Regions from separate parts of the Pseudoalteromonas sp. P1-30 genome, predicted to be linked through region 2. Evidence: predicted binding sites of a transcription regulator. Region 2 holds the regulator's gene; the other holds the start of a gene.
What was found. Region 2 encodes sigma-54, which starts transcription at its own class of promoters, with help from an activator protein. Its sites were predicted from a motif close to GTTGGCACGNNNNTNGNNT; they were not measured.
Positions count from the first base shown of each region.

Region 1: AN395_RS00660 (amidase family protein) is a predicted target of sigma-54. The motif match lies at 2,100-2,118, and genes of this name have one in related genera.

Region 1 is NZ_LKBC01000001.1:139,976-146,035, reverse strand. It holds gene yddG (aromatic amino acid DMT transporter YddG) at 1-629, opposite strand, end outside; gene AN395_RS00670 (TetR/AcrR family transcriptional regulator) at 805-1,458, shown strand; gene AN395_RS00665 (putative 4-hydroxy-4-methyl-2-oxoglutarate aldolase) at 1,462-1,944, shown strand; gene AN395_RS00660 (amidase family protein) at 2,291-3,499, shown strand; gene AN395_RS00655 (gamma-glutamyltransferase family protein) at 3,496-5,070, shown strand; gene AN395_RS00650 (sulfite exporter TauE/SafE family protein) at 5,067-5,891, shown strand; gene AN395_RS00645 (alanine--glyoxylate aminotransferase family protein) at 5,895-6,060, shown strand, end outside.
Region 2 is NZ_LKBC01000002.1:373,464-379,523, forward strand. It holds gene mgtE (magnesium transporter) at 1-1,043, opposite strand, end outside; gene AN395_RS05165 (HPr family phosphocarrier protein) at 1,303-1,575, opposite strand; gene rapZ (RNase adapter RapZ) at 1,616-2,461, opposite strand; gene AN395_RS05175 (PTS sugar transporter subunit IIA) at 2,481-2,933, opposite strand; gene hpf (ribosome hibernation promoting factor) at 2,938-3,225, opposite strand; gene AN395_RS05185 (RNA polymerase factor sigma-54) at 3,253-4,752, opposite strand; gene lptB (LPS export ABC transporter ATP-binding protein) at 4,822-5,547, opposite strand; gene lptA (lipopolysaccharide transport periplasmic protein LptA) at 5,544-6,060, opposite strand, start outside.

The DNA.
Region 1 (6,060 bases), on a different contig from region 2:
GGCTCGTCACTTAATCCATACAACACCCATAAGCTTAGTGCTGTGGCGATAAAAAACAGCACAATGGCATTTTGCCCATTGCTATTTTTTTGAGTAATTACACAGTAAACAGACCAAATAAAAGGTGCTACAAACGCCAACAAGTAGGCTATTGGGTTACTGGCAAAATTGCCCATAATACTATTAAGTGATAACCCACTATCGCCACCAACGCACCAAGCCACACCAAAAAAAGCGAGTAGCATACCGGGGTAAATCCAAACACTTACTTTACTACGGTTAACTATAATACTGAGCAAAATGGTAAGTGTGGGCCATAAATAATTTATAACCGCCATTTCTACCGCTTGGTGGCGATTATTAGCAAGCCCTACAAACAGCGCTAAACACACCTCGTAAAGTGCAAATAAAGCAGTACCCCAAATAATATAGCGCTTATTAAACCCAGCAAACTTGGGCCGTCCCATTACCAAAATTAAAAACAGCGCGCTTACACTGTACATAAGCGCTGCCCCACCTATGGGGCCAAATAACTCCGAAACATCCCTGAGCAGAGCCACTAAACAACTCCATAATAAAATAGCGGCAATGCCATAAAGCGTGTATTTATGATTAGAAAAAAAGTCCATTAACTACCTAAAAGTACTACTTACGTTTGACGTTACGCTAACAGTAATTAGTGGGTTAAACAATTGTTGCTCATCATTTATTGTTATAAAGATGTTTTTGGCCTGCACTTAAGCGTTTGACCTTTTGGTCAGTAAAGTTACAATCATTCAACACGTTAAAAACAGCATCGCCATAATGAGCACACAAACAAAGCCAAATAAAAAAGAACTCACCCGAGTAAAAAACCAAACATTAATACTCGATGCCGCCGAGCAATTGTTTTCTCAGCTTGGTTACGATGGCACCAGTATGAGTATGGTTGCTAAAGAAGCAGGCGTTCCTAAGGCCAATATTTTATATTATTTTAAAAGCAAAGACGGCCTATACGAAAACGTAATAGACCGCATTATTGCACACTGGAACTTAGGCTTAGATAACGTAACCCCTGAGGACGACCCTGCACATGTGCTGTATCACTATATTAAAAGCAAAGTCATACTTGCCGTAAACCAGCCGCTGCAATCACGTTTATTTGCCAGTGAAATACTGCGCGGCGCTCCTTATTTGCAAAACTACTTTAGAACCAACACACGCCCGTGGGTAAAACAAAAGGTAGACGTGTTTCAGGCCTGGATAGATGCAAACAAAATGGATAATGTTGACCCTTACCATTTATTATTTACCATTTGGTCAACTACGCAGTACTACGCCGATTTTCAGGCCGAAGTGCTACTGGTTATGAACAAATTAGAATACGACGAAACCGATGTGGCACAAATAACGCAATCAACTGCCCACATAATTTTAAAAGGTATTGGTTTAAAAATACCTGAGCACAGTGAGGCTTAACCCATGGATAATTTTACTACCCCAGACTTATTTGACGATCACCGCAATAGCGTACAAGTAGCCGACAGCGGCCTGCGCCACTTTGGTAAAAAAACCACGTTTAGTGGCCAAGCAGTTACCGTTACTTGCCCAGACGATAACTCGTTTGCCGCCGATATACTGCATGAAAACGGCAAGGGTAAAGTACTGGTTATTGACGGCTTTGCTAGCAAACGCTTTGCTTTTATAGGCGATATTATGGCGGAGCGCGCGTTAAAAAACGGCTGGGAAGGCGTGATTATTAACGGCTGTTGTCGCGACATTGAAATACTTGCCACTATGGATTTACCGGTTATGGCACTGGGCTCAACCCCGCGCAGTACATTAAAGCGTGGCTTTGGAGATAAAAATCAAACAGTGACCATGCTTAGTACCACAATTAACCCTAACGATTGGCTATACGCCGATGTAAATGGCTTAATTATTAGCCCTAACGCATTACTATAAACGCCACATTTGCAACCAAGTTGGTGCAATCACGCACCAACTTGGTGTGTTTTCACCTCTAAATTACGCCTTCTTTAATACTTATATTTTTATAAATATCTGCTAAACCCCATACAAACCAAACAAAACCTGACCGAACGGACAACTTTATTGCATTTGGCATTGCTTTTGCTTAGCTTTTAGGCAATATAATAGCTAACCGATTAAAAAGCGGATCAGGCTCTGTAAAATAAAAATAAGATGTTACGCAGTGGGCTGAAAAATAATAATAACTAATTCGTCTTTTTAATCACCCTAAATCTGATTATAACCAGTTGGTCAGATTTACTTTATAACGAGTGGTGATATGAGTACCAAAACACATAATAATTTTACCGGTATTTTTTGTGACCATGGCCCTAACGCATGGCAAACACAAACCCACGGCACACTTGTAAATAAGCGCCTTGCAGTAAAAGATGTATTTGCTGTTAAAGGCGAGCGCAACAGCGCAGGTAACCCAAGCTGGTTTAAAGCAGCAAAACCTGCACAGCAAACAGCAAGTGCCGTAAACAAACTAATGAATGAGGGTTGTCGCTTTACAGGCTTTACCCATACCGATGAGCTGGCTTACAGCTTAGAGGGCAATAACATTCACTATGGTGCAGCACAAAACCCAAAACTTAAAGGCCATGCAAGTGGCGGCTCAAGTATGGGCTCGGCAGCAGCTGTGGCGGTTAACCTAGCCGATATTGGCTTAGGCACTGATACTGGTGGCTCTATAAGGATACCGGCAAGTTATTGTGGCTTATTTGGTATAAGGCCAAGCCATAACGTAATTGAAAAAGATGGCCTAATTCCGCTAGCGCCCCCATTTGATACCATTGGCTGGCTTACGCAAAATGCAGAGCTGCTAAGCGATGTAGGCAATGTACTGTTACCAAATCAAGCTATTAATAACGTTGATACCTTAGTTATTTGCGAGCCATTATTTGAGCTGGTTGACCCTGCTTTACAAGCCCCGCTTAAACAATTACTTGAAAAAACCAAACCTTATTTTAAACACCATAAAGAATTTGAACTGCCTAACAGCAGCTTATTAAGCGAACTGGCTGACAGCTTTAGAATACTGCAAGGGCGAGCAATCGCAAAAACGCATAAAGATTGGCTTCAATTGCCTGGGCAACTTCCCCAGTTTGCTCCGGCAATTGCGGCACGTTTTAACATGGCGCTTGCCCTAACCGCCCAAGAAGAGCAAGAAGCACTAAATGTACAAACCCAATGGCAAACACTAATCGCTAAAAACCTAAACACAAACAATTGTTTATTTTTGCCAACCACACCCACAACTGCACCTAAATTGGGCGCCGACACAAGCGCCTTACGTATGCAAATAATTACCTTATCGGCCATTGCGGGCTTGACCCGCTCGGCGCAAGTACACTTACCATTGGCTAATTTAGAAAATGGCCACCCGTATGGGTTTTCATTAATGATGAGCCACGGCAACGATAAAAGCCTACTTGCCTGCGTACAACAATTAGCTGCCCACTTTAAACAGGACACACTTGCATGAGCACACACAACATTGCCTTTACTGCCCCGCATTTTGCAGCAACCGAGGCAGGCACCTTAATACTAAAACAAGGCGGTACAGCCACCGAAGCCATGGTAGCGGCAGCGGCTGCTATTAGCGTGGTATATCCGCATATGAACTCAATTGGCGGCGACAGTTTTTGGCTTATTGATAATCCAAACCAAAGTATACCCACTGCCATTGATGCCTGCGGGCGCGCACCAAACGATATAAGCGCCTATAGCAATGAGCCACACATACCAGAGCGCGGCGGTTTAAGCGCATTGACCCAAGCTGCAACATTACGCGGCTGGCAAAAAGCCCTTGCGGTAGATGAGCACGCAGCTCTTTCGCTAAGTACTATTTTAGCCCCAGCCATAAAGCTCGCGCGCGAAGGCTTTACAGTATCTAAAAGCTTGCAAGCAGGCTGCGAAAAGCTTGCCACTGCTTCAAACACTAATGCTGCATTCAAAGAACTTTACATACCTAATGGTAAACCGTTGCAAGCGGGCCAACATTTTAAAAACCCAAAACTTGCCAGTACCTTTGAGCACTTAGCCGAGCATGGCTTAAATGCCTTTTACCAAGGCCCTTTAGCAGAGTCGTTTGCAAACGATTTAGATGCCGCAGGCAGTGCAATTACACGCGCTGACATTGCCAATACGCAGGCCGATTTAGTAACGCCGCTCAGTGCTAATTTATCGGGCATACAGTGTTATAACTTACCCGCCCCCACACAAGGCGTACATTCTCTGCAAATAATTGGCGCTGTTAATAAACTAAAACATTTAGCCAAAACAGAGGCTGATTGGATGCACTTAATTGTTGAGGCAACCAAACAAAGCTTTACTCACCGCCCTACACTTTGGGCCGACCCAGACGCGCTTGGCGATGATTATAAAAACGCATTAACTGATGAGCGCTTAAGTGCGCTTGCCAGCAATATAGATATGAGCCAAGCCAAGCAATGGCCATTTAATGCAGAGCCAGGCGATACCGTTTGGATGGCCGCACGGGATAAAAACGGCCAACTAGTAAGCTTTATTCAAAGTGTTTACTGGGAATTTGGCAGCGGCATTTTGATGAGCGAAGGCGGCTTTGTGTGGAATAACCGCGGTTTAAGTTTTAGTTTAAATAGCAACGATGCCAATGCCTTAAAAGCGCATAAAAAACCGGCTCATACACTCAACCCTGCTTTAGCAAAATTTGACGATGGTAGGCGCCTTGCCTACGGCACCATGGGCGGCGAAGGCCAGCCACAAACACAAGCTGCTGTATTTAGTGGTTACGCATGGCGTAATAAATCAATTACCCAAGCAGTAAGCGATCCGCGTTGGTTATTAGGGCGCACCTGGGGCGATACAAGCACAAATTTAAAGGTAGAGCAAAGCTTAGTAATTCAAGTTAAACATGAATTAAATCAACGTGACCACGACTGGGTAAGCGTTGATAATAACAATGAAATGATGGGTCATGCAGGTGCCATTTTAGATACGCCTACCAGCCTTGAAGCAGCCACCGATCCTCGTTCAGATGGTCGCGCAACAGTAACTACAGCAGGAACACAATGACAGAAATAATAAATCAATGGCCGATTATAGCGGCCTTAATAGCAACCGGTATTTTTGCAGGTATTTTAGCAGGCCTATTTGGTGTAGGCGGCGGCATAGTAATTGTGCCTGTGCTGTACTTTTTACTGCAAGGCTTTGGCGTAAGCCCTGAGTCGGCCATGATGATAGCCACAGCGACATCGCTTGCCACCATAGTGCCTACTTCTATTTCGTCGATTCGCTCGCACCATGCAAAAGGCAATATTGACCTTGCTTTAATTAAATACTGGGCCCCGTTTATTTTGGTAATGGCCGTGATATGTAGCTACTTAGCTCATTCTATACGCGGTAATGCGTTGGTATTTATGTTTGCCTGTATTGCCATTTTAGTAAGTTTAAACATGTTATTTAGAGCCGGCGCGCCTGCCCTAGTTAGTAAATTACCTGGTAAATTTGGCCAAGGCATTATGGCAAGTATTGTCGGTGGTTTATCGGTAATGATTGGCATAGGTGGCGGCACTATTGGCGTACCTATGCTAAACGCGTTTAACGTACGTGCTCATGTTGCCGTTGGCACCGCTGCTGTATTTGGCTTATTAATCGCGTTACCGGGCGTTATTACTTTATTAAGTATTGGTACTACACCCACCGATGCGCCGCTTGGCACGTGGGGCCTTGTAAACCTACCTGCTTTTATACTTATTATTCCGCTTACTATTTTGTTTGCCCCTATTGGCGTAAAAATTGGTAGCAAGCTAGATCAAAAACAATTAAAACGCGCCTTTGCCGTTGTATTAATGATAACGGGCATTCGTATGCTTATTCAGACTCTGGGAGCCTAAAACATGTTTAGCGACACGCAAATTCAAACTTTAAATCCGCCACAGCGATTACTCATGGGCCCAGGCCCAATAAATGCAGATCCACGCGTGCTACGTGCTATGTCGGCGCAGCTAATTGGCCAATACGACCCAGTAATGACCGGCTTTATGAACGAAACCATGGCCCGCT
Region 2 (6,060 bases):
CCCACGGCAATACCGCGAATAACCAGAGTTAAAGATTGGCTACCTGCTACACCACCCATTGAGGGCACAATGCCATTGAGTACAGCTAAAATAGGTAATATATCTAAGGTGCTTTCAAAAAAGCTGGCCACAAAGGCGGCTGCTAAGGCTGTGAGTAAGTTAACGCCAAGCCATACTGAGCGTTTTTTTGAGCTTTTTAAAACAGGTGCAAAGGTGTCTTCTTCATCATCAAGACCGGCAAGGCTTAATAAGCTGTGCTCTGCATCTTCACGAATAACATCAACAATATCATCAATAGTGACACGCCCAAGCAAGTGGGCGTTATCATCGACTACAGGGGCCGATATCCAGTTATGGCGCTCAAATAACTGAGCAACTTCACTTTCATCCATCGAAATAGGGATAGACTCACAGTCTTCATCCATTAAATCTTGAACAATTTTTTCAGGCGGATTAGTTAACAGTGTACTAAGTGATAATGCACCTAAAAAACAGTTATGTTTATCAACAACGTATAAATCATCGGTGCCCTCTGGCAGCTCACCGCGTAGCCTAATATAACGCAGCACAACATCAAGAGTAACGTCTGGGCGAATGGTCACCGTATCGGTGTTCATTAGCGCGCCTGCTGAGCGCTCTTGGTAAGATAAAGCTTGTGTAGCGCGTTCGCGGTCTTGCGTATCCATAGCGCTAACCACATCTTTGTACACGGTGTCAGGTAGGCTACGTAGGACTTCACCTAAATCATCGTGGCCCATATCTTCAGTGGCCGCGGCAATATGCTCAGGTTCCATTTGTGCAATGATACCTAAACGTACATCTTCAGAGAGCTCTTCTAGCACATCCCCTTGCACATCTGGGTCAACCAGTTGCCAAAGCATGCGTCTAATTTTATGCGGAGAGGATTCAAGCAGCAGTGCTGTATCACAAGGTGCTGTTTTTGCTAGCATGCGTCTTACTTGAACAAATTGCCCACTATTAAGTGATTTAGTCACTTGTTTTAGTTGCTGTAGTGGATAGTCTTGTTCAAACGCTTCTGGCATTGGCATCCTAAATATTTTTGTGTAATGGAAAGGTGTTTAGTAAGTGGAGTTGCCCACTGTTATTTTCTTTATTTTTTGTGCTAAACCCAATGCTGGGACTAAATTAGTGTTTAAAATTAAGTAACCAAATTTAGCAGGGGCATGGCTTTATTATCCTAAATTAAAGCACTAAATTAGGCGAGTCGGAATACCCTAATTTACTAAATTTTTATAATTTGGCCAGATAAGTCTTTAACTTATAAGGCTATGGTGCTTTAAATTATTCTTGCTCGTTAAATCGTTGTGCAATTAATTGCCCAACCGCATGCAAAGCTTGCTCTGAATCAGGGCCTTCACAGACTACTTTAACTTCTTTACCTTTACTGCTTTCAAGTAGCATTAAAGCTAATACGCTGTCGCCTGCGGCTTCTTTATCATCTTGGTGTAAGGTGATTTTAGCATCAAACTGCACAGCTAATTGCGCAAGGACCGTTGCCGCTCTGGCGTGTAAGCCTAATTTATTTTTTATTAAAAATGTGTCTTCACAGCGCATAAATTACTATACCTAAACTGAACAGGTTATTATTTTAAGGTTACTTTTCTTGCTCACGATGACGAATTTTGACATTCGGATGCGTCATAGCAAAGCTCTCGCCAATGGCTTGCGCTAAATAAACCGAGCGGTGTTGACCACCAGTACAGCCTATTGCAATAGTGAGGTAACTACGGTTATTACGCTCTAAGTGTGGCAACCAAGTTTGTACAAAGGTTTGAATTTGCCAAGTGAATTTTTGCACTATGCTGTGATTTGCCAAAAAATCTTTTACTGGTTGATCAAGGCCCGTAAGCGGTTTAAGTTCAGGCTCCCAGTGAGGGTTTGGCAAAAAGCGAGCATCAAAAACATAATCAGCTTCTTTAGGTATGCCGTGTTTAAAGCCAAACGATTCAAACGTTACAATAAGTTGCTTATCTTTTTTACCCAGTATTTTTTCGCGAATTGACTCTGCTAATTGGTGCACACTTAAATCGGTGGTATCAAGCATAAAGTCAGCGCGTGTTACGAGTACATCAAGCAGTTCTTTTTCTTTTTTTATTGCTAAATCAAGCGGCAGTGAATCGATGGATAAAGGGTGTAATCTGCGTGTTTCTGAAAAACGTTTGATCAGTGTTTGATCATCACTATCTAAATAAAACAGTGTGGGTTTAGCAAAGTCAGGAAGGTACTCGAGAATATCGTTAAATTCATCTTGTTCTTTGGGGATATTACGAACATCTATACTAACGGCTATTTTGTCATAGTTATCTGAAACACTTCGCACTAAAGAGGGCAGTAAGTTGACCGGAATATTATCTACGCAATAATAGCCTAAATCTTCAACCACGCGTAAAGCAACCGACTTACCTGAACCAGAACGGCCGCTTATGATAATTAACTCCATTTATAGCCCTTAGTATTTACTACGATTGATCAACAATTACTTGGTACAGCTCTGCATCGGTTTTAGCACTGCGCAGCTGTTTACAAAATTCTTTGTTGCTCAGTTTATCAGCTATGGTTGCCAGAGTCTTTAGGTGCTGTTGGTTATCGCCATCTGGTACGATGAGTGCAACAAAAATATCAACAGGGCAGTTATCAATAGCGTCAAAGTTAACAGGCGTGTCGCTAACAAGTACTAAAGCCAGCGGCTCTTCTACGCCACCCATTCTGCCATGAGGAATGGCGATCCCCCGGCCAATGCCAGTACTGCCTAGCTTTTCTCTGCTTGCCAGCGCATTAAGAATATCTTGTTGTGGTAAGTAGGGGAGCTTTTCATGAGCAAGCTCACTGATAAACTCTAAAATTCTTTTTTTACTACTAAAAAGGACCGCAGCTTTGCTGCAGTCCTGGCATACTAATGTACTTAATTTCATAATATTAGTGTCTAGCAAGCTTCTCTTTATGTTTTATGACTTGACGATCGAGCTTGTCAATCAACGAGTCTATAGCGGCATACATATCTTGGTGCTCTGTTGAGGCAAATAAATCTGCGCCACTTACATGAATAGTCGCTTCTGCTTTTTGGTTGAGTTTTTCTACATCGAGAATGACATGCACATTGCTAATATGATCTGAGTGCCTTTCTAGCTTTGCAAATTTATTATTTACATAGTCTCTAAGTGAATCAGTTACTTCTACGTGACGACCAGTTAGGTTTAGTTGCATAAGCATTTCCTCTTTGTTTTTTACGTCTTATATCAAACTCTTTCTCTGATTTGACGGTGGAATAGCTAGCGATTCACGGTATTTTGCTATTGTGCGTCTAGCTACTTTAATTCCTTGCTCTGCCAATATATCCGCAATTTTACTATCACTCAATGGTTTAGCTGAGTTTTCCGCGGCAATTAGCTTTTTAATTAGGGCACGTATTGCGGTTGATGAACACTCGCCGCCGTTTTCAGTGCTTACGTGGCTTGAGAAAAAATACTTAAGCTCAAAAATACCACGTGGCGTATGCATATATTTTTGCGTAGTAACACGCGAAATTGTCGATTCATGCATTTCTACCATTTCAGCAACATCGTTTAAAACCATTGGCTTCATGGCTTCTGGGCCATGTTCAAAAAATGCCTGTTGCTGTTTTACAATACAGTTTGTTACCTTAAGCAGCGTGTCGTTTCTGCTTTCAAGGCTTTTTATAAACCATTTAGCTTCTTGTAAGTGAGAGCGAATAAACTGGCTATCACCACTTGATTTTACGGTACGTGACATAGCCGCGTACTGACTATTTACGCGTATTTTTGGCATGCTATCTGGGTTTAGCTCTACCACCCAGCGGCCTTTTATTTTTTTAACCGATACATCTGGTATTACATACTCCGACTCTTCCCTTACTATTGTATCTGCAGGTTTTGGGTTGAGGGTATGTATTAGGGTCATGACCTCTTTAAGCTCGTCTTCTTTAAGCTTAGTCTTTTTCATTAATGTACGATAGTCGCGTGCCGCTAATAGATCAATGTGATCGGTTAAGATCATTTTAGTTTGTTCTATAAAAGGGGTGTCTTTATCAAACTGGTTTAGCTGAATACACAAGCACTCTTGTAAACTGCGAGCGGCTATACCTACAGGGTCAAATAACTGAATACGCTTTAAAACGGCTTCTATTTCATCAAGTTCAACTTCAACTTCGTCATCGTTTTCTTGGTTAAAGCTTTCTAAAATTTCTTCACAACTTAGCGTTAAAATACCCGAGTCATCTACAGCTTCTACAATGGCAATAGCAATGGCTTCGTCTGTTGGGCTAAAAGGAGTAAGCTGAAGCTGCCACATTAAATACTCATGTAGCGTTTCAGTAGAGGCACCTTGATAAATAGACTCATCTTCTGGCATTGGGCCTGAGGATGCAGCAGGGGCTGCGCTCATGTACTCATCCCAAGTTACATCCATTGCCATATCATCGCTAACGGTGTCTTTATTTAAAGCTTCGCCACTGTCTTGCTCGTACTCGCTGGTTGTATCGTCAGCCGATGCGCTTACGGTTACATCATCCGTATCTGCTTTTTGTTCATTTTTTCCAGCCGACTCTTCCGTGTAATCTTGCTCTTCTACTTCTAATAGCGGGTTGCTATCAAGTGCTTCTTGTATTTCTTGCTGGAGATCCAATGTACTGAGCTGCAGCAAGCGAATCGCTTGTTGCAATTGTGGAGTCATTGTAAGTTGCTGGCCCATGCGCAGCTGTAATGATTGCCTCATGTATCTCTAACAATCCTTTTATGTTGTTATAATTAATATTAGCAGATGCTTGTAGGTGTGGCTTAAATGTTACAGCCTAAATTGCTCGCCTAAATAAACATCGCGTACAGTTTTGTCATTTAATACGTGTTCTGGGGTGCCAGATGCAATTAGCTCCCCATGAGAAACAATGTAGGCTTTTTCACAAACATCAAGGGTTTCTCTTACATTGTGATCGGTAATTAATACGCCAATGCCACGGTTTTTAAGATGTTCTATTATTTTCTTTATATCTAACACTGAAATCGGATCAACACCAGCAAAAGGCTCATCCAATAAAATAAATTTAGGGTTCGCTGCCAGTGCTCTGGCAATTTCTACACGGCGGCGTTCACCACCAGAAAGCGCCATACCTTGGCTATCGCGAATATGCTGAATACTAAATTCATCAAGTAAGTTGTTAAGCGTTTCTTCTCGCGCGGCTTTATTGAGCTCTTTACGCGTTTCTAAAATCGCCATTAGGTTTTGATAAACTGTCAGCTTTCTAAATATTGATGACTCTTGCGGCAAATAGCCAATGCCTAAGCGGGCGCGGCTGTGCATAGGTAATAACGTAATGTCGTTATCATCAATAGAAATTTTACCTTTGTCGCTAGGTACTAATCCTACAATCATGTAAAAGGTGGTGGTTTTACCTGCGCCATTAGGGCCCAATAAGCCAACAATGCTGCCGGCTTCTACCTCAAGGCCTACATTTTTTACAACTTGGCGGCCTTTATAGCTTTTTGCTAATAGTTCTGCTTTTAAGGTGCTCATGGTTGACCTTCGTTACCTGTTTTTTCTTTAATTTTTGCTTCAACAGGCACTAAAATTGTGTGGACACGATCCGTAGAGTTTTCGTCTTTTTCTGCGCTAATAAGCTGCTGCTGCATATCGTAGGTAATACTTTTAGCATTAATTTTTTGACCGGCTTGTGCGACTTCAGCATCGCCAACAAGCGTTAAAAAGCGCTTTGCTACGTCGTAACGTACTTCGTTTGCACTGGCGCTCATTACGGTACCATCGTCTTGTTTTTCTTCGAAGTAGGCTGGGCTGCCAGTGGCAATAAGGAGTTGTTTGTTATCCCCTAAGTCTTCACGTTTATGTACTTCAAGTCGGTCGGCTGTAATTTTGCGATTGCCATGCACAATTTCGACGTTCTTTTCAAAAATACCTACGTTTTCTTTAAGTTGGCCTTCTTGACGGTCTGCACTAATAGAAATTTGATTTGCTGGCGGTTGAGCAGCAGGCTCAGCAGCAGAGGCGCTAAATGCAAGCATTAGCGATGGG